DNA from 3 places in the Microbacterium sp. JZ37 genome. Region 1 is predicted to be linked to each of the others. Evidence: riboswitches for the same ligand, from Rfam matches in the RefSeq annotation. Region 1 holds a riboswitch; each other region holds the start of a gene.
What was found. Region 1 has a riboswitch for thiamine pyrophosphate ahead of thiM (hydroxyethylthiazole kinase). Riboswitches for the same ligand answer to the same signal wherever they lie in the genome.
Positions count from the first base shown of each region.

Region 2: it holds a riboswitch for thiamine pyrophosphate, as region 1 does, so the genes downstream of both, thiC (phosphomethylpyrimidine synthase ThiC) here and thiM (hydroxyethylthiazole kinase) in region 1, are expected to answer to the same signal.
Region 3: it holds a riboswitch for thiamine pyrophosphate, as region 1 does, so the genes downstream of both, GC092_RS02185 (ECF transporter S component) here and thiM (hydroxyethylthiazole kinase) in region 1, are expected to answer to the same signal.

Region 1 covers NZ_CP045253.1:1,405,819-1,412,579, forward strand. Annotated here, with positions in the region: gene GC092_RS06265 (cysteine desulfurase family protein) at 1-110, opposite strand, end outside; gene nadC (carboxylating nicotinate-nucleotide diphosphorylase) at 114-965, opposite strand; gene nadB (L-aspartate oxidase) at 959-2,476, opposite strand; gene nadA (quinolinate synthase NadA) at 2,473-3,804, opposite strand; gene GC092_RS06285 (NUDIX hydrolase) at 3,888-4,589, opposite strand; TPP riboswitch at 4,645-4,740, shown strand; gene thiM (hydroxyethylthiazole kinase) at 4,732-5,565, shown strand; gene thiE (thiamine phosphate synthase) at 5,562-6,233, shown strand; gene thiD (bifunctional hydroxymethylpyrimidine kinase/phosphomethylpyrimidine kinase) at 6,230-6,761, shown strand, end outside.
Region 2 covers NZ_CP045253.1:19,022-25,782, forward strand. Annotated here, with positions in the region: gene GC092_RS00095 (sugar phosphate isomerase/epimerase family protein) at 1-392, shown strand, start outside; gene GC092_RS00100 (NUDIX hydrolase) at 499-1,062, opposite strand; gene GC092_RS00105 (DUF2520 domain-containing protein) at 1,274-2,029, shown strand; partial or broken gene panC (pantoate--beta-alanine ligase) at 2,026-2,876, shown strand; gene panD (aspartate 1-decarboxylase) at 2,876-3,265, shown strand; gene panB (3-methyl-2-oxobutanoate hydroxymethyltransferase) at 3,262-4,131, shown strand; TPP riboswitch at 4,171-4,278, shown strand; gene thiC (phosphomethylpyrimidine synthase ThiC) at 4,277-6,007, shown strand; gene GC092_RS00130 (FAD-dependent oxidoreductase) at 5,994-6,761, shown strand, end outside.
Region 3 covers NZ_CP045253.1:498,793-505,553, forward strand. Annotated here, with positions in the region: gene GC092_RS02175 (bifunctional proline dehydrogenase/L-glutamate gamma-semialdehyde dehydrogenase) at 1-1,340, shown strand, start outside; gene GC092_RS02180 (D-alanyl-D-alanine carboxypeptidase family protein) at 1,529-2,920, opposite strand; TPP riboswitch at 2,986-3,096, shown strand; gene GC092_RS02185 (ECF transporter S component) at 3,088-3,708, shown strand; gene GC092_RS02190 (ABC transporter ATP-binding protein) at 3,710-5,194, shown strand; gene GC092_RS02195 (energy-coupling factor transporter transmembrane component T family protein) at 5,191-5,976, shown strand; gene GC092_RS02200 (aldo/keto reductase) at 6,042-6,761, shown strand, end outside.

The DNA.
Region 1 (6,761 bases):
ACCGTGTGGTGGCTCGACGGGTTGCCGAATGCGCGCGTCAGGTGGGGCTCCATGGCCGCGAGCACCTCGGGCCGCACGGGCGTCGTCGCGGCGTTGTCGAGGTAGAGCACGGCTCAGCTCACGCGCATATCGAGACCGAGATCGAGCGCGCGGGCGGAGTGCGTCAGCGCGCCGACCGAGATGACGTCGACGCCCGTCTCGGCGATGCCCCGCACCGTCCCGAGGTCGACGCCGCCCGACGCCTCGACGATCGCGCGCCCGCCGACGATCCCGACGCCGCGACGGAGGTCGTCGAGAGAGAAGTTGTCGAGCATGATCGTGTCGACTCCGGCCGCGAGCACGGGCTCGATCTGGTCGATGCGATCGACCTCGACCTCGACGTGCGCCGTGTGCGGCAGACGCGCGATGCCCGCGCGGAGGGCGGTCGTCAGGTCGGCGCCGCCGGCCTGGAGCACGGCGAGATGGTTGTCCTTCGCCATGACCGCGTCTGACAGCGAGTGCCGGTGGTTGTGCCCGCCGCCGCAGCGGACGGCATGCCGCTCGAACGCGCGTAGCCCCGGCGTCGTCTTCCGGGTGTCGACGATCCGCGCGCGGGTGCCCGCCACCTCGGCGACGAACCGCGCCGTGAGCGTCGCGACGCCCGACATCCGCTGGGTGAAGTTCAGCCCGATGCGCTCTGCGGTGAGCACCGCGCGGGCCGGCCCGGCGACGGTCGCGAGCACGTCGCCCGCGGCGAAGGGCGCGCCGTCCGCCACGCGGAGGTCGACCTCGGTCGCGCGATCCGTGAGGGCGAACGCCGCCCGGAAGACCTCGCCGCCGCTGAACACGCCGTCCTCGCGCGCGACGAGCGATGCCTGCGCGTGAGCGGATGCGGGAAGGAACGCCTCGCTCGTGAGGTCTCCCCACGGCGCGTCCTCCTCGAGGGCGGCGCGCACCGCGCGCTCGATCGTTGACGCCGTCAGCATGCGGCACCCGCCGAGACGAGTTCGCGCGCGTGCGCGGAGGCGTCGTCCGTCCGGAAATGCGACCCCACCGAGCCCGGCCGGGCGAGAGCGGCGCTCGCCGCGGCGAGGCCCACGCGCACGAGCCCCGCGTCCTCATGCGCGGCGACCGTCTGCGGACGGGGGAGGGCGTCCTGCCACGCGGCGAGCACCGCCACGGCGTGCGCGAGGCCCGCGCCGTCGCGGAGGAGCCCCACGTGATCCCACATGAGCCGCTGCAGGGCGGCGCGCGAGAAGGGCGGGACGGCGGCGAGCGCCGACGGCGACTCCGGGCCGGGCGCGGAGGGGAGCGCGGGCGCCGCATCGACCTCGCCCGCGAGGATGGCCGTGGCCGCGCGCGCGGCGAAGACCGCGCCCTCGAGAAGGGAGTTGGAAGCGAGGCGGTTGGCGCCGTGCACGCCCGTGCGCGCGCACTCGCCGACGGCGAGGAGGCCGGCCAGGCTCGTGCGCCCGTCGAGGTCGGTCGCGATCCCGCCCATGAGGTAGTGGGCGGCCGGCGCGACGGGGATCGGGTGCGCGGCCCAGTCGAGCCCGCGCGCTGCCAGCGCCCTCGCGATCGTCGGGAAGCGCGCCTCCAGTCGCCGACGGCCGATGCGCGTCGCGTCCAGGAGGACGGGGCGCCCGCCCTGCTCCGCCATCCGCCGGGCGATCGATCGCGCGACGACGTCGCGCGGCGCGAGCTCGCCGTCGGGGTGGTCGTCGAGCACGAAGCGCCGTCCGTCGAGGTCGATGAGGTCGGCGCCCTCGCCGCGCACCGCCTCGGAGACGAGGAACGGCGCGCCCTCGGCGAGCACGGTGGGGTGGAACTGCGCGAACTCGAGATCGACGACCGCGGCCTCCGCCCGCAGGGCGGCCGCGATGCCGTCGCCGGTCACGACGTCGGGGTTGGTCGTGCGCGCCCACAGCCGCCCCGCTCCGCCGGTCGCGAGCACGACGGCATCCGCCCGGAGCGCCTCAGGGCGCCCGTCGGCGAGCAGCTCGACTCCCGCGACGCGTCCGTCCTCCACGAGGAGGTCGGCGAGGAGCGTCCGCTCGCGAAGGCGGACGCCCGCCTCGAGCGCGGCCGCGATGAGCGCGATCTCGATCGCGAGGCCCGTCGCGTCTCCGCCCGCGTGGAGGATGCGCGGATGCGCGTGCGCGGCCTCGAGTCCTCGCGCCAGGGCGCCCGAGGCGTCTCGGTCGAACGCGACGCCGAGGTCCATGAGCTCGCGCACGCGCGCCGGCCCCTCCGACACGAGCACGTCGACCGCGGCGGGGTCGCACAGACCGGCGCCCGCGGCGAGCGTGTCGGCCGCGTGGCTCTCGACGCTGTCATCGGGGAAGAGCGCGGCCGCGATGCCGCCCTGCGCGTGCCGCGTGCTGCCGTCGGCGGTCCCCGCCTTCGTGACCAGCTGCACATCCGCCCCGCCGCGCGCGAGGTGCAGCGCCGTCGCGAGGCCCGCGGCGCCGCTTCCGACGACGATGACCCCGGTCATGCGCGCGCGCCTCCCGTCGGCAGGGGCTTGGCCGCGAGCATCCGCTCGAGCGCGACGCGCGCCGGGTCCGCCACCGCGTCGTCGACGCCGATCCGGTTGACCACGCGCCCCGCGACGAGCTCCTCGAGCACCCACGCGAGGTAGCCGGGGTGGATGCGGTACATCGTCGAGCAGGGGCACACGACGGGGTCGAGGCAGAAGATCGTGTGCTGCGGGTGCTCGGCGGCGAGCCGGCGCACGAGGTTGATCTCGGTGCCGATCGCGAACGTGGTCGGCTCGGTCGCCGCCTCGATCGCCTTGCGGATGTAGTCGGTCGATCCCGCCTCGTCGGCGGCATCGACGACGGGCATGGGGCACTCCGGATGCACGATGACGCGCACGCCCGGATGCTCGGCGCGCGCGGTCTCGATCTGGTCGACCGTGAAGCGGCGGTGCACGGAGCAGAAGCCGTGCCAGAGGATGACCTCGGCGTCGCGCAGCGTCTCCTCGGACGACCCGCCGTACGGCGCGCGAGGGTTCCACAGCGGCATGCGCTCGAGCGGCACGCCCATCGCCTTGGCGGTGTTGCGCCCGAGGTGCTGGTCGGGGAAGAAGAGCACGCGGCGCCCGCGGGCGAACGCCCACTCGAGCACGGTGCGCGCGTTGGACGACGTGCACACGATTCCGCCGTTGCGGCCGACGAAGCCCTTGATCGCCGCGGAGGAGTTCATGTAGGTCACCGGGACGACCGGCACGCGGCCGTCCGCGTCCGGCACGTCGAGCGGGCCGTACACGTCCGCGAGCTGCTCCCAGCACTCCTCGACCTGGTCGATGTCGGCCATGTCGGCCATCGAGCAGCCCGCGGCGAGGTTCGGCAGGATGACGGACTGCTCCGGGCGGGACAGCATGTCGGCGGTCTCGGCCATGAAGTGCACGCCGCAGAAGACGATCGCCTCGGCCTCGGGGTGCGCCTTCGCCGCGCCCGCGAGCTGGAACGAGTCGCCCACGTAGTCGGCGTGCTGGACGACCTCGTCGCGCTGGTAGAAGTGGCCGAGGACGACGACGCGGTCGCCGAGCGCCGCCTTCGCCGCCCGGATGCGATCGTGCAGCTCGGCTTCCGGGGCCTCGCGGTAGGCGCGGGGGAGCTCGCCCTGCCGCGGGGCGTCGGTCGGGATCACGTCGCCCATCGAGGCGCCCGGGCCGTACCCGGCGACGGCGTCGAAGCTCCAGGGCCCCGCGGCGAGGTCGGTCGAGCACGTCGAGCCCGCGGCGCCGCCCGAGACGATCGCCTGGATCTCGTGGTCGACGCTCGCGTCGCGGGCGGTGAGGGTGATGCTGGTCGCGGCCATGGGGACCCCTGTTCGTGTCGATTCGACTCTAAGTCGTCGACACCACTTTAAGTCAGGTTGACCACAAAGGCGAGCGGGGCTCCTCAGGCCGGTCCGAGCGGTCCGCGATCGGCGAGCTCGACCTCCGAGTTGTAGCGGTACAGGCGCGCCGGGCGATGCTTGCCGGTGCGGAACGACTCGGTCGGCAGGAGCGCCTCGGAGCCCTCGAGGAGGCGGCGGAAGTTCGACGGGTCGAGGCGGCGCCCCAGCACGGCCTCGTAGACCTCCCGCAGCTCGGTCAGCGTGAACTCATCGGGCAGGAGGCCGTGCGCGATCCGGCTGTAGCCGACCTTGTTGCGCAGCCGCCACACGGCGTAGTCGACGATCCGGTTGTGGTCGAAGGCGAGCGCCGGCAGGTCGTCCACGTCGAACCACTCGACGTTCTCGGGCGCGTCCTCCGCGGCGCGCTGCGCATCCACGAGGTCGGAGCGCAGGAGCGCCCAGTAGACGACCGACACGACGCGCGTGGGGGAGCGGTCGACGTCGCCGAAGGCGTAGAGCTGCTCGAGGTAGCTCGGGCTGAGCGCGGTCGTCTCGGCGAGCGTGCGGGCGGCGGCGTCGTCGAGCCCCTCCCGCTCGTCGAGCCATCCGCCCGGGAGCGCCCACGCGCCCTCGAACGGCTCCCGCGTGCGGCGCACGAGCGGGATCATGAGCGCGTCGGCCCCGGGCCGCGAGCGCAGCGAGAAGATCACGGTCGAGACGGCGACGCGGATGCCGGCGCTCTCGGTCGCGGAAGGGGAGGTCACCCTTCGAGCGTAGGCGACCCGGCGCGCGGGCCATCGCGGACCCGCTATGCTCGCTCGCAGTGACACGGGGTGTCCCCATCCGGGACTGAGATCACACCCGTATGCACCTGATCTCGTTAGGACGAGCGGAGGGATGTCGCTGATGAGTGACGCGCACCTGTCGGTATCCGATGGCCCGGGGGCCGTGCTGTCGAGACTGCGCGAGACCGCACCGCTCGTGCAGTGCATCACGAACTCCGTGGTCGTGAACGTCACGGCCAACGCGCTGCTCGCGGTGGGCGCGGCGCCCGTGATGGCCGACATCCCCGAGGAGGCCGGGGAGTGCGCGGCGTTCGCGTCGGCGCTCCTGGTCAACCTCGGGACGCCGACTGCCGAGCAGCGCGCGGCGATGACCGCCGCGGTCGCCGCGGCACGCGCGTCCGGCACGCCGTGGGTCCTCGATCCCGTGGGCGTGGGCGCTCTCGGCCTGCGCACCGGCGTCGCGCGCGACCTGCTCGCGCACCGGCCCACCGTGATCCGCGGCAACGCCTCGGAGGTGCTCGCGCTCGCGGGCGCCGGCTCGGGCGGGCGCGGGGTCGATGCGGCCGACGAGGTCGATGCGGCGCTCGACGCCGCCCGCGCGCTCGCCGAGCGCACCGGCGCGGTCGTCGCGGTGTCGGGCGCGGTCGACGCGGTCACCGACGGCGCGCGCACGGAGCGCATCGCGGGCGGGAGCGCGCTCCTCACCCGCATGACGGGAGGCGGCTGCTCGCTCGGAGCGGTCGTGGCCGCCTGCGTCGCGGCAGCGGATGGCCCGGATGCCGCGTTCGCGGGCACGATCGCGGCGCACGCCGTCTACGCGGCCGCCTCCGAGCGCGCGGCGGCCGTTGCGACGGGCCCCGGCTCGTTCGCGGTGGCGTTCCTCGACGCGCTCGCGGGGGTCGATGCGGTCGACGTGTCCGAGCCCGAGCGCTTCGCGACGGAGGTGCCGGCATGACCGCGCGACCTCTCGACCTCTCCCTCTACCTCGTCGCGGACGCCGCGACGATCGCCGGCCGCTCGCTCGTCGACGTCGTCGCCCAGGCGGTCGACGGAGGGGCATCGACCGTGCAGATCCGCGGCAAGGACCTGTCCGCCGCCGATCTCCTCGCCCTCGTCGAGGCCGCTGCCGCGCATACGCGCGGCCGTGCGACGCTGCTCGTGAACGACCGCGTCGACGTGTACCTGGCCGCGAAGGCCGCGGGAGCATCCGTCGACGGCGTCCACATCGGGCAGACCGACCTGCCGGCCGACCGCGTGCGCGGCCTCGTGGGCGACGACGCGATCATCGGCCTGAGCGCGAGCCTGCCGCGCCAGCTCGAGGCGCTGCGGCGCCTCCCCGCCGGCACGGTCGACTACCTGGGCGTGGGCGCGGTGCGCGCCACCCCGACGAAGAAGGACCATCCGACCCCGATCGGATGGACCGGATTCGCGGCCTTCGCCGAGCTCGCGCACGAGTTCCCGTGCGTCGCGATCGGCGGCGTCGGCCCGGGCGACGCGCGCGACGCGCGGCGCGCGGGCGCCGCCGGGATCGCCGTCGTCCGCGCCATCTGCTCGGCGGAGTTCCCCGCCGCGGCGGCGGCCGCGCTGCGGTTCGAGTGGGCGGACGCCGAGGTCGTCGCATGACCGCCGTGCCGAACATCCTCGCGATCGCCGGCTCCGACCCGTCGGGAGGGGCGGGCGTCCAGGCCGACCTCAAGTCGATCGCCGCGTGCGGCGGCTACGGCATGGCCGCGATCACGGCGCTCACCGCCCAGAGCACGCAGGGCGTCTCGGGCGTGCACGTGCCGCCCGCGTCGTTCCTGCGCGAGCAGCTCGACGCGCTCGCGGCCGACATCCGCATCGACGCCGTCAAGATCGGCATGCTCGGCACGGCGGAGATCGTCGCTGTCGTGGCGGACTGGCTGCGCGGCCTCGACACGCGCCCGCCGGTGGTCCTGGACCCCGTCATGATCACCACGAGCGGGGATCGCCTCATCGACGCCGAGGCCGAGCGCGCGCTGCACGATCTCCTGTCGCTCGCCGACGTCGTGACGCCGAACCTCCCGGAGCTGGCCGTGCTCACCGGTGTCGCGGCCATCGGATCGTGGACGGACGCGCTCGCGCAGGCGGCCGCGCTCGCGCGTAGCCACGGCGTGCTCGTGCTCGCGAAGG
Region 2 (6,761 bases), 1.4 Mb from region 1:
CCGTCGCGGTCGTGCGAGAGCTGGGCGAGCTCGTCTTCCACGCAGCGGCGAAGGATGTCCGCATCAACCGCGAGACCGCGCAGCTCTACGGCGTGCTCGACAACGGCTTCCGGCGGCTCGACCCGTCCGAGTCGCGCACGAGCCTCGGGGGCGACGAATGGGCGAACGAATGGCCGAAGCCCGCCGCCTGGGACTTCGTCGCGCTCGGCAAGGGGCACGACACGGCGTACTGGACGGAGTTCCTCCGTGCTCTGCACGAGGTCGACCCGGACATGTGGGTCAACATCGAGCACGAGGACGTCGAGCTCGGCCGGGTCGAAGGGCTTGAGGTGGCCGCGGCCGTGCTGCGCGATGCCGATCGAGCTCTGCAGGAGTCGCTCGGGCAGGGGTGAGCAGGGGCGGTTATCGAGGTCAGGTCGCGGCGTCTCGACTCGCTCGAGCCTCGCTCGCTCAACGACCGGGGGAGGGATGGCCGATGGCGCCTTGCGGAGGGATGTGTCAGCGGGCGACCGCGTACGCAGCCCGCACACGTGCGAGTCGCTCGTCGAAGGCGGGCGGCAGCGGCGAGGGCAGGTCGTCGAGGGGGAACCACGCCAGGTCGTCCGACTCGTCGCTGACCTGGAGGGCGACGGCGTCGCGGTCGACGACGGCCGCGACGCCGACGTCGAGGTGCGATGCGCATCGGCCGAACCGCGAGCTCAGCGGATGGTGATCCAGGTCGACGACCCGGACGTCGCGGAGGAGACCGCAGGAGACGCCCGTCTCCTCCTCGAGCTCGCGTGCGGCGGCCTGCGCGAGCGACGTGTCCCCGGCCTCGAGGTGGCCGCCCGGCTGCACCCAGAACCTCCCCTTGCCGTGGAGGCAGAGGAGGATCTGCTCGCCGGTCGAGTCGAAGACGAACAGGCTCGCCGTGAGGTGCGCGGGCGGCCCCTCGCGGTCGAGCGCGGCCGCGCCGTGCGCCTCGAGAGCCGCGACGAAGTCGTCGTGCGCGGGGACCGACGGCCCCACCAGGGCGACGGCCTCGCGCGCGGACGCGAGCAGAGAGGAGCGCGGGTCGATCACGGCTTCGAGCCTGTCACAGGCCGGGGACCGGAGCGAGGATGCGAGTGGCCGACAAACGTCGGCGAAATCACCGTGCACAGACGTGAAGCGAAACAGGGAGCAGATCGGAAAGACACTGACCGGTACCAATGTGCACATTGTCGCCCGATTTTGCTCGATCGGCCCATGAGGCGGATACTCATGTCGCGCGCGTCCCCCGCGCACCGAGACCATGAGCATCCTCCGCACCCCGCACAGCGCCCTCGAGAGCGTCACGGTGGTCGGCCCCGGCCGACTCGGCCGGAGCATCGCCCGTGCCCTCCGGGCGGCGGGCGTCGTCGTGCACGGCCCGGTCGGGCGCGGCGAGGAGATCCCCGACGCGCCGGTCGTGCTGCTGTGCGTTCCGGACGGCGAGATCGCTGCCGCGGCGCACGCCGCGACGGCGGCGGGGCGGATGATCGGCCACACCTCCGGCGCGGTGCCGATCCACGACGTCGACTTCGGCCTCCACCCCCTGCAGACGTTCACCGGCGATGACGACCCGACCGTGTTCCGCGGTGTCGCGTGCGCGGTCGCGGGGCGCTCGGACGAGGCGCTCGAGACCGCGACGGGCATCGCGCTCCTGCTCGGCGCACGCGCGTTCCCTCTCGATGAGGCCCACCGGGCGGCCTATCACGCAGCCGCGTCGGTCGCGGCGAACTTCCTCGTGACCATCGCCGATGCCGCGGAGCGGATCGCCGAGACCGCGGGCATCCCGGCCAAGGAGGCGCGCCTGCTCCTCGCGCCGCTCGTGCGGCGCACCGTCGAGAACTGGGCGTCGGGAGGACCCGCGACAGCCCTGACGGGCCCGATCGCCCGCGGGGACGAGGAGACGGTCGAGCGCCAGCGCGCCGCGATCTCGGCCGGCCGGCCCGAGCTCGTCCCGCTCTTCGACGAGCTGTGCGAGGCGACCCGCGCGCTCGCACGCAGGAAGGAGCACGCGACATGAGGATCGTGCGCACCGTGTCCGACATGCGCGCCGCCGTGCGCACCGCGCGAGCCGAGGGCGCCTCGATCGGCCTCGTGCCCACGATGGGGCCTTCCACGAGGGACACCTCTCGCTCATGCGCCGTGCGCGGGAGGGGTCCGACGTCGTGGTCGTGTCGCTCTTCGTCAACCCCACGCAGTTCGGGGCGAACGAGGACCTCGGCTCCTATCCGCGCGACGAGGCCCGGGATGCCGCGCTCGCCGAGGCTGCGGGAGCGGACATCCTCTTCGCGCCGCCCGTCTCCGAGATGTATCCCGACGGCTTCGCCACGACCATCCATGTGTCCGGCATCACCGACGTGCTGTGCGGCGCGCACCGCGGCCCGCACCACTTCGACGGCGTCGCCACCGTCGTCGCCAAGCTGCTCTCGATCGTGACCCCAGAGGTCGCCTTCTTCGGACAGAAGGACGCGCAGCAGGTGCTCGTCGTGCGCCGGCTCGTCCGCGACCTCGACCTGCCCGTGCGGATCGAGGCGTGCCCGATCGTCCGCGAGCCGGACGGCCTCGCGATGAGCTCGCGCAACGTCTACCTCGATGCCGCAGCGCGGGCGCAGGCGACCGCTCTGAACCGGGCGCTGACCGCGGCGGAGGATCTCGCGGCGCGGGGCGAGCGGGATGGCGCGGTGCTGCTCGCGGCCGCGCGATCCGTCCTCGCGGAGGCCGGCATCGAGCCCGAGTACCTCGAACTGCGCGACGCCGAGCACCTCCGCCCTCTCGTCCGCGTCGATCGGGACGCGCTGCTCGCGGTCGCGGCCAGGGTCGGCGCCGCACGCCTCATCGACAACCGCATCCTCAAGGGAGAATCCTGATGCGCCGCATCATGCTCAAGTCGAAGATCCATCGCGCCACCATCACGGGAAGCGACCTCAACTACGTCGGCTCGATCACGATCGACCCCGATCTGCTCGAGGCGGCGGACATCCTCGAGCACGAGCAGGTGCACGTGCTCGACGTCGACAACGGCGCGCGCTTCGAGACGTACACGATCGCGGGGGAGCGCGGCTCGGGGGTCATGCAGGTCAACGGCGCTGCCGCCCGGCTCGTGCACGCGGGCGACACGATCATCGTCGTCTCCTACGCCGAGTACGACGAGAAGGACCTCGAGACGTACGAGCCCGTCGTCGTGCACGTCGACCGGGGCAACGGCATCATCCAGGTCGATGACGCGGTCGACCGTCTCCTGACGGCGCGCGCATGAGCACGCGGCCGACGGCCCGCCCGCGCGTCGCGCCGGCCGACCTCGCCGCGCGCAAGGCCGCGTGCGAGCGCATCGCCATGGTGACCGCCTACGACCATCCCAGCGCGCAGGTGGCCGAGGCGGCAGGCGTCGACGTCGTGCTCGTGGGCGACTCGGCCGCGATGACGGTGCTCGGATACGACAGCACCGTGCCCGTCACCGTCGACGAGATGATCATGCTCACGGCCGCGGTCCGCAGGGGCCTGCAGAGCCCTCTGCTCGTCGCGGACCTGCCCTTCGGCTCGTACGAGGCCTCCGACGAGACCGCCGTCGCGACCGCGCAGCGCTTCGTGAAGGAGACGGGGTGCGACGCGGTCAAGATCGAGCGCGGCGGCACGTCGGTCGATCGCGCGAGCGCCATCGTCCGCGCGGGCATCCCCGTCATGGGGCACGTCGGCCTCACGCCGCAGACGGCGACCGCCCTCGGCGGATACCGTGCCCAGGGCCGGACCGCCGACGACGCGCTCGCGGTGTGCGAGAGCGCACTCGCGCTGCAGGAGGCCGGATGCTTTGCGATCGTCTTCGAGGCGATCCCGAGCGACGTCACGGACGCCCTGATGCCCCGGATGAGCGTCCCCGTGATCGGCATCGGCGCGGGCCCCGCCACCGACGGCCAGGTGCTCGTATTCCATGACCTTCTCGGCATATACGGGGGTCGTGCGGCGCGTTTCGTCAAGCGGTACGCGGAGCTGCGGGGGGACATGATCGCCGGCATCGAGCGCTATGTCGAGGAAGTCCGCGCGGGACAGTACCCAGCGACCGAGCACGGCTACTCCATGCCCGAAGAGGAATCTGCCCGTCTGAGGGAGCTGCTCGACGCGCTCTGACCCGCCGACTTGCGCGGCCGCGGCTCCCTGCTACTCTGATCCGGTCCACACGGGAGTCCCAGCAGGGGCTGAGAACGAGCTGACGCTGCTCGCGACCGTCGAACCTGTTCGGGTCATGCCGGCGTAGGAAGTAGGAGCAGCTCTTTTGCGCACCCTGGAAGCGACGCATTCGCTCGCATATCTGCACGACGACGAGCACGGGATCCGGGTGCCGGTCACCCGCATCGCGCTCACGGACTCGCCGAACGGCGAGCGGAACGAGCCGTTCACGGCCTATCGGACGTCGGGCCCGGGCAGCGACCCGGTGCGAGGGCTGCCGCCGCTGAGGGCCGACTGGATCGCCGCACGCGGCGACGTCGAGGAGTACGACGGGCGCCCGCGCGACCTCCACGACGACGGCCGTGCGGCCGCGCGGCGCGGCGCCGCCTCCGCGGAGTGGCGGGGAGAGTCCGCCCGCCCGCGCCGCGCACGTCCCGGCCGGCGCGTGACGCAGATGCACTACGCGCGGCAGGGCGTCATCACGCCCGAGATGCGCTTCGTCGCGCTGCGCGAGGGGTGCGACGTCGAGCTCGTCCGCTCGGAACTCGCGGCGGGGCGCGCGATCATCCCGAGCAACATCAACCATCCCGAGAGCGAGCCCATGATCATCGGGCGGGCGTTCCTCGTCAAGATCAACGCGAACATCGGGAACTCGGCCGTCACGAGCTCGATCGCCGAGGAGGTCGAGAAGCTCCAGTGGGCGACGACGTGGGGCGCCGACACGGTCATGGACCTCTCCACGGGCGACGACATCCACACGACCCGCGAGTGGATCATCCGCAACGCGCCCGTGCCGATCGGGACGGTCCCGATCTACCAGGCGCTCGAGAAGGTCGACGGGCAGGCGCATCGCCTCACCTGGGAGATCTTCCGCGACACCGTGATCGAGCAGTGCGAGCAGGGCGTCGACTACATGACGATCCACGCGGGCGTGCTGCTGCGCTACGTGCCGCTCACGGCAGAGCGGGTGACGGGCATCGTCTCGCGAGGCGGCTCGATCATGGCGGGCTGGTGCCTCGCCCACCATCGCGAGAACTTCCTCTACACGCACTTCGACGAGCTGTGCGAGATCTTCGCGCAGTATGACGTCGCGTTCTCGCTCGGCGACGGTCTCCGCCCCGGCTCGACGGCCGACGCCAACGACGCGGCGCAGTTCGCCGAGCTCGACACGCTCGCCGAGCTCACGCACCGGGCGTGGGAGCACGACGTGCAGGTCATGGTGGAGGGGCCGGGGCACGTGCCGCTGCACCTGGTCCGGGAGAACGTCGAGCGCCAGCAGGAGCTCTGCTCGGGGGCGCCCTTCTACACGCTCGGCCCCCTCGTCACTGACGTCGCCCCGGGGTACGACCACATCACCTCGGCGATCGGCGCGACCGAGATCGCACGGTGGGGCACCGCGATGCTCTGCTACGTCACGCCCAAGGAGCACCTGGGGCTGCCCAACCGCGACGACGTGAAGACGGGCGTCATCACGTACAAGATCGCGGCGCACGCGGCCGACCTCGCGAAGGGCCATCCGGGGGCGCGGGATCGGGATGACGCGCTGTCGAAGGCGCGCTTCGAGTTCCGCTGGCGCGATCAGTTCGCCCTCTCGCTCGACCCCGACACGGCAGAGGCCTTCCACGACGAGACGCTCCCGGCCGAGCCGGCCAAGACGGCGCACTTCTGCTCGATGTGCGGCCCGAAGTTCTGCTCGATGCGGATCTCCCAGGACATCCGCGACCGCTTCGGCGGAGCCGAGGAGCAGGAGGCGATCGCGGCCATGCGCCGGAAGTCCGAGGAGTTCGTCGCCGCCGGCGCGTCCGTCTACCTCGACGAGCCCCGTGTCCGGAGCTGACAGCAGGGTCGACGTCGCCGTCGTCGGCGCAGGGATCGTCGGCACGGCGATAGCCGTGGCGTGTGCGCGCGCGGGGCGCTCGGTGCGACTCATCGACCCCCGCCCGGGAGACGGCGCAACGTATGCCGCGGCCGGAATGCTGAGCCCCGCGGGCGAGCTCCAGCACACCGAGCGCGCTGCCGTGGCGCTCCACCGCGCCGCGGCGGCCGCATACCCCGACTTCGTCGCATCGCTGCCCGGCGGCGCTGCGGCGTGCGGGTACGAGGCCGCCCCGACGCTTCTCGTCGGGGTCGACGACGCCGACCGCCGTCGGATCGTCGAGCTCGTGGACGCGGCGCCCGCGGTGCAGGCGGAGCGACGGAGCGTCCGAGAAGCGCGGGCCGCCGAGCCTCTGCTCGCGCCGGGACTCTCGTGCGCGTACGCGGCGGACGGCGACCATCGCGTCGATCCGCGTGCCCTCGTCCGCGCGCTTCGGGGCGCGCTCGCGCCATCCGCTCTCCGTCCGCTCGCGGCGAGGCGCCTGCTGCGCGGGCGGGGCGGTGCTGTGCACGGTGTCGAGCTCTCCGACGGGACAGCGATCGCCGCGGCCGAGGTGGTCGTCGCGAACGCGCTCGGCGCGGCGGACCTGGGCGCGACGCCGCCCGGCGTGCTGCGCCCGGTGCACGGAGACATCCTCCGCCTCCACGCCGCGGGCCTCCCGCGCCTCGCGCACACGGTCCGCTCCCTCGTCCGCGGCCGTGCCGTCTACCTCGTG
Region 3 (6,761 bases), 910 kb from region 1:
CGGAGCTCTTCCGGTCGTTCCGGCGCGACCTCCCGCTCCTCGCCGAGACGAGCGGGAAGAACGCGATCATCGTCACCCCGTCGGCGGACCTCGACCTCGCCGCGAAGGACGTCGCGTACTCGGCGTTCGGCCACGCCGGCCAGAAGTGCTCGGCGGCGTCGCTCGTCATCCTCGTGGGGTCGGTCGCCCGCAGTGAGCGGTTCCGCCGCCAGCTCGTCGACGCCGTCGAGGGCTACGAGGTGGGCATGCCGTGGCAGGCCGCCGCCCGGATCGGCCCTCTCATCGGCCCCGCTGAGGGCAAGCTCCGCCGCGCCCTCACCGAGCTCGAGCCCGGTCAGACGTGGGTCCGCGAGCCGAAGCAGCTCGACGACTCCGGCGCCCTGTGGACGCCCGGCATCCGCGATGGCGTGCAGCCCGGCAGCGAGTTCCACCTCACGGAGTACTTCGGCCCCGTGCTGGGCATCATGACGGCCGAGACCCTCGACGAGGCGATCGACCTCGTGCGCGCCGTCGACTACGGCCTCACGTCGGGGCTGCACGCCCTCGACGAGGACGAGATCGCCCGGTGGCTCTCGCGCATCGACGTCGGCAACGCCTACGTGAACCGCGGCACGACCGGCGCGATCGTCGAGCGCCAGCCGTTCGGCGGCTGGAAGAAGTCGGCGGTCGGCGCCGGGACGAAGGCCGGCGGCCCCAGCTACCTCTTCGGGCTCGGCACCTGGACGGATGCGCCCGTCGTGACGGCGAGCAGTGCGGATGGCGCGGCACGGCGCGCGGTCGAGGCGCTCGGCAACGCGGATGGCGCGGAGTGGCTCGAGAAGGCGCTCGCGACCGACGTCGTCGCGTTCGCGGAGGAGTTCGGCGTCGCGCGGGATGTGCAGGGCCTCCGGCTCGAGCAGAACGTGCTCCGGTACGCGCCGGTTCCCGTGACGATCCGCTTCGACGGACGCCCGCCGGCGGAGCTCGTGCGCGTGGCGGCCGCGGGGCTGCGTGTGGGCGCCGAGCTCGTCGTGAGCACGCCGACTGCTCTCCCCGAGCGGGTCGCGACGTGGCTGACGGACGCAGGCGTCGAGGTGGCGTTCCAGGATGCGGAGGCGTGGGCGGCCCGCGCGGCGCGCCTCGCCCAGACGGGCGGGCGCATCCGCCTCCTCGGCGGTGCGCTCGCCGACGTCGTGGCGGCGACGGACGGCGCCCCCAACGTCGCGGTGTACGACGGTCCCGTGACGTCGGCCGGCCGCGTGGAGATGCTGCCGTTCCTGCACGAGCAGGCGGTGTCGATCACCGCGCACCGCTTCGGCAACGAGCGGCGGTACGTCGTTCCCGGTCTCGCCGACGCCTGATCAGAGGGCGAGCCGCTCCCTCCCGGGGCGGTCCGCCTCTGTCACGGGCGGTCCGCCTCCGTCCCCCCGTCCGTCCGCGTCTCGCCAGATCTGGATGTCGCCCGCCCTGCATGTCTCACTCCCGGCGGGATAGGGAGGCCGAATCCCGCGCCGAGCGAGACATGCTCGGCCGGCTTCGGGCGGTCGGGTCAGTCGAGGCCGAGCAGCGACAGCGGGTGCGTGAGCCGCCACCAGAAGGAGGGCGGGGGCACGTCGTCGGTGAGGGTGAGCGCGACGCTCGTGTCGTCCATCCCGCCCTGCACGGCCAGCGTGCCGACCTCGTCGCCGGCTTCGGCTCCGAGCTCGACCTCGTACGACGGATCGGTGGATGGCGCGACGCCCTGCCACGAGATCACCTGGGCCTCGTCGGCGGTCACGATCGTGCTCTGCGCACCCCACTCGGTCCGGACGTGCGCGACGGGCACCTCGGCGGCGACGGCGGTCGTGAGCTGCATGCCCTCCTCGAGCTGCGCGAGGAGCTCGCGGCTCACGATCGCGCGGCTGTCGTCGTCGGGCTGGCCGACGACCGCGGCGTAGAGCGTCACGCTCGTCTGGCCGATCGTGACCTCCTTCGCGGACAGGAGGTTCCAGTACTGCGTGCCCGTCGACCACAGCGAGCCGGTCTTCAGGCCGACCACGCCCTCGTCCCCGATGAGCGGGTTCGAGTTCTCGACGAGCCCCGCTCCCGGGAGCACGACCGAGTCCTCGGCCATGATGCTCGCGAGGACCGGATCCTCGAGCGCGATCTCGGCGAGGCGGATGAGCGAGCGCGCGTCAGCGGTGTTCGCCGGGTCGATGCCGCTCGGGTCCGCCACCGTGATGCCCGTGAGCTCGTGCTGCGCGAGCCAGGCCTGCGCGTCGGCGAGCCAGGCCTCCTGCGTGCCCCACAGCTCGAGGACGAGCCGGTCGACGTAGTTGTTCGCCGAGCCGAGCATGACGCCCTGCAGCATCTCGTGCAGCGTGAGCGTGCCGCCCACGGGGACATCGAGCGACGACTCATCGGCCGTGAGATAGGCCCAGTACTCGTCGCTGTCGGCCTGCGTGAAGGCGTAGGACGGCCCATCCTGACCCAGCTCGAGGCCCTCGCGCTCGATGATCATGAGCGCGGTGATGATCTTCGTGATGCTCGCCATCGGCAGCGCCTCGTCGCTCGAGGCGATCGGGCCGCCGGGGCCGCCCTCCGCAGCGAGGGCGGCGATGCCGTCCTCCGGCCAGGTGACGGGGAACTCCTCGCCGATCGGCGTCTCGACGGTGAGATCCGAGATGGTGGGGGCGACGTTCGCGAGCGGCCACACCGCGCAGGACGCGACGTAGCCGAGGGCGAGCACACCGAGAGTGACGGTCGGCCCGAGCCAGAACCGGCGGCGCGTGCGCGGCGGAAGGAGCGACGGCTCGACGGGCACGAGGCGGCTCGTGGGAAGCGCGCCGGCCGTGCGCGAGGCGGCGACGGCGTCGGGGTCGACCCAGCCGAGCGCCGTGAGCGCCGCAGCGGCGTCCTGCGACGGCGCGGTCTCCGCCGCAGGGATGTCGTCGATTGCCACCCGCATACGGTACCCGCTGCTCCTGCGAAGACGGGAAGCGGCTCGTGGGATGCGAGTAGAATCAGCCCACATCACACGGGAGTCCGCCGAGCCGGACTGAGAGGACGCGAGCCGCGCGTCGACCGTCGAACCTGATCCGGGTCATGCCGGCGAAGGAAGGAGAACGAATGTCCACGTCCGTTTCCGCAGGACAGACCGCGACCGGCCGCCGCTTCACGTGGCGGGTCGTCGACATCGTCGTCGCGAGCGTGATCGGCGTCGCGTGCGCGGTCGTGTTCCTCGTCTGGAACATCGCCTACGAGCTGCCGAGCACGCTGCTCAGCCCGCTCCTGCCCGGGCTCGGCGGCCTCGTCGCCGGCCCGTGGCTCATCGCGGGCGTGATCGGCGGACTCGTCGTCCGCAAGCCGGGCGCCGCGCTCTACACCGAGCTGCTCGCCGCCGTGATCTCGGCGCTCGTCGGCAACCAGTGGGGTCCGCTCACGATCGTCTCGGGCCTCGTGCAGGGCCTCGGCGCCGAGATCGTCCTCGCGATCTTCCTGTACCGCGCCTTCGGCCCCGTCGTCGCGGCGCTCGCGGGCGCTGCGGCGGGCCTCGCCTGCGGCATCAACGACATCGTCAACTGGTACGCGGGGGCCGACGCGGCCTTCACGGCCATCTACATCGCGTCGACGACGCTGTCGGGCGCCGTCATCGCCGGCCTCGGCGGCTGGGCGATCGTGCGCGCACTCGCGGCGACCGGAGCGCTCAGCCGCTTCGCCGCGGGGCGCGACGTCGCGCGACGCGTCTGACGTGACGGCCGCGGAGACCCGCCCCTGCGGCATCCTCGCCGAGGGGTGGGGATGGCGGTACGGCACGCGCCTGGCATGGGCGGCCCAGGACGTCACGCTGTCGATCCGGCCGGGGGAGCGCGTGCTGCTCCTCGGAGCGAGCGGATCGGGCAAGTCGACCGTGCTGCAGGCGCTCGCCGGCGTGCTCGGCGGGGAGGACGAGGGAGAGCAGGCGGGCCGTCTCCTCGTCGACGGCGCGCCGCCGGAGGCCGCACGCGGACGGACCGGGCTCGTGCAGCAGGATCCCGACGCACAGGCCGTGCTCGCGCGCGTCGGGGACGACGTCGCGTTCGGGTGCGAGAACCTCGGCGTCCCGCACGACGAGATCTGGTCGCGCGTGCAGGAGGCGCTCGCGATCGTCGGCCTCGACGTGCCGCTCGACCGCTCGACGTCCGCGCTGTCGGGCGGGCAGAAGCAGCGCCTCGCCCTCGCCGGTGCGCTCGCCATGCGCCCCGGGCTCCTGCTGCTCGACGAGCCGACCGCGAACCTCGATCCCGAAGGGGTCGTCGAGGTGCGCGACGCGGTGTCGCGCGTCGTCGCGCACACGGGTGCCACGCTCGTCGTCGTCGAGCACCGGGTCGACGTGTGGCTTCCCGTCGTCGATCGCGTGATCGTCCTCGGCGGCGGTCAGCAGGGCGTCGTCGCCGACGGGACGCCCGAGGTCGTCCTCGCCCGACGTGGCGCCGAGCTCGCGTCGGGCGGCGTGTGGGTGCCGGGCATCCCGCCGCGTCGCCCCGGCCCGCCGCGCCACGCGCCGGGCGCTCCTCTCCTCGCTGCGGAAGCGCTGCAGGTGGGGCGCCTGCGCGACACGGCCGTGGCCGGTCCCGTCGACCTGGAGGTGCGCCCCGGCGAGGTGCTCGGCATCACCGGCCGCAACGGCGCGGGGAAGTCGACCCTCGCGCGCACGCTCGCAGGGCTCCTGCCGCCGGTCGACGGCCGAGTGGCGGCGGCACCCGAACTCGCGGCAGGGGCGGGCCCCGCGCCCATCCGATGGCGCTCGCGCGAGCTCCTCACCCGGATCGGCACCGTGCTGCAGTCGCCCGATCACCAGCTCCTCGCGAACACGGTGCGCGCCGAGCTCGAGGTGGGCATGCGCGCGCTCCGAATGCCCGACGCGGAGATCTCGGCGCGCGGGGAGGAGCTCCTCGCCACGCTGCGCCTCGCGCACCTCGCGGACGCCAACCCCCATACCCTCTCGGGCGGCGAGAAGCGCCGCCTCACGGTCGCGGCCATGCTCGCGACCCGGCCGCGCGTCTGCGTCCTCGACGAGCCGACGTTCGGCCAGGACGCGACGACGTGGGCCGAGCTCGTCGACATCATCGCCCGGCTGCGCGACGGAGCAGACGCCGCTCCGTCGGCGGTCGTCGCCGTGACGCACGACGCCGACGTCCTCACGGCCCTCGAGGCGCGCGTCCACCGCCTCGACGGAGCGGGGGTGCTCGGATGATCCCGGCGCCGCCCATCCCTCGGGGCCCGCTCGCGCACGTGAACCCGGTCGCGAAGCTCGGCGCCGCGCTCCTCATCGCGTTCCCGCTCATCCTCACGATCGACGTCGTCTCGGCGGCGGTCGCGCTCCTCCTCGAGATCCCGCTGCTCCTCGCCGCCGGCGTCGACGCGCGCACGTTCTGGCGCCGCACCGCGCCCGTCTGGATCGCGGCGCCGCTCGCCGCCGTGACGATCGCGCTGTACGGCGAGCCCAGCGGCACCGTCCACTTCGAGTGGCTGCTCGTGCGCGTGAGCGACGGATCGCTCGCCCTCGCCGCCGCGACGTGCCTGCGCATCCTCGCGCTCGCGCTGCCCGGCGTCGTCCTCTTCGCGACCGTCGATCCGACGGATCTCGCGGATGGTCTCGCGCAGCGCGTGCGGCTCCCGGCACGGTTCGTGCTCGGCGCGCTCGGCGGCATGCGCCTGGTCGGGCTCCTCTTCGACGACTGGCGCGAGCTCGAGCTGGCCCGTCGTGCGCGCGGCGTCGCCGATACCGGCCGCGTGCGCCGCGTCCTCGGGATGGCCTTCGCCCTCGTCGTCCTCGCCCTGCGTCGCGGGGCGACCCTCGCGACCTCGATGGAGGCGCGCGGCTTCGGGAGCGACCGCGCCCGGACGTGGGCGCGCCGCTCGCCCTGGGGCGCGCGCGAGTGGATGCTGCTCGCGATCGGCCTCGGCATCTCGCTCACCGCGGTTGCCGTCGCGGTCGCGACGGGCGCGTGGAACTTCATCCTCGGCCCGAGCTGAGCCCGGTGTCGTCGGGGGCAGGCATAATCGGACGCGGCTCGACAACCCACGACGCGGAGGCGGACATGGAGCACAGGACACTCGGACGAACCGGACGCGACGTCTCCGTCGTCGGACTCGGCACGTGGCAGCTCGGCGCCGACTGGGGCGACGTGTCGGAGGCCGACGCCCTCGGCGTGCTCGCGGCGGCGACGGAGGGCGGCGTGACGTTCTTCGACACCGCCGACGTCTACGGCGACGGCCGCAGCGAGCAGATCATCGGCCGCTTCCTCGACGAGCGCGGTCTGCGCGACGACATCACGGTCGCGACGAAGATGGGCCGTCGCGTCGATCAGGTGCCCGAGAACTACACGCTCGAGAACTTCCGGGCGTGGACCGACCGGTCGCGCGCCAACCTCGGCGTCGACACCCTCGATCTCGTCCAGCTGCACTGCCCGCCGTCGTCGGTGTACGCCGACGACGCGGTCTTCGACGCGCTCGACGTGCTCGTGGACGAGGGGGCGATCGCCCACTACGGCGTGAGCGTCGAGACCGTCGCGGAGGCGCTCACGGCGATCGCGCGGCCGAACGTCGCGACCGTGCAGATCATCGTGAACGCCTTCCGCCTCAAGCCGCTCGACGAGGTGCTCCCCGCTGCGCAGGAGGCCGGGGTCGGGATCATCGCCCGGGTGCCGCTCGCCTCGGGTCTCCTGTCCGGGCGGTACGACGAGACGACCTCGTTCGCGGCGAACGACCACCGCACGTACAACCGCTCGGGCGAGGCCTTCGATGTGGGCGAGACCTTC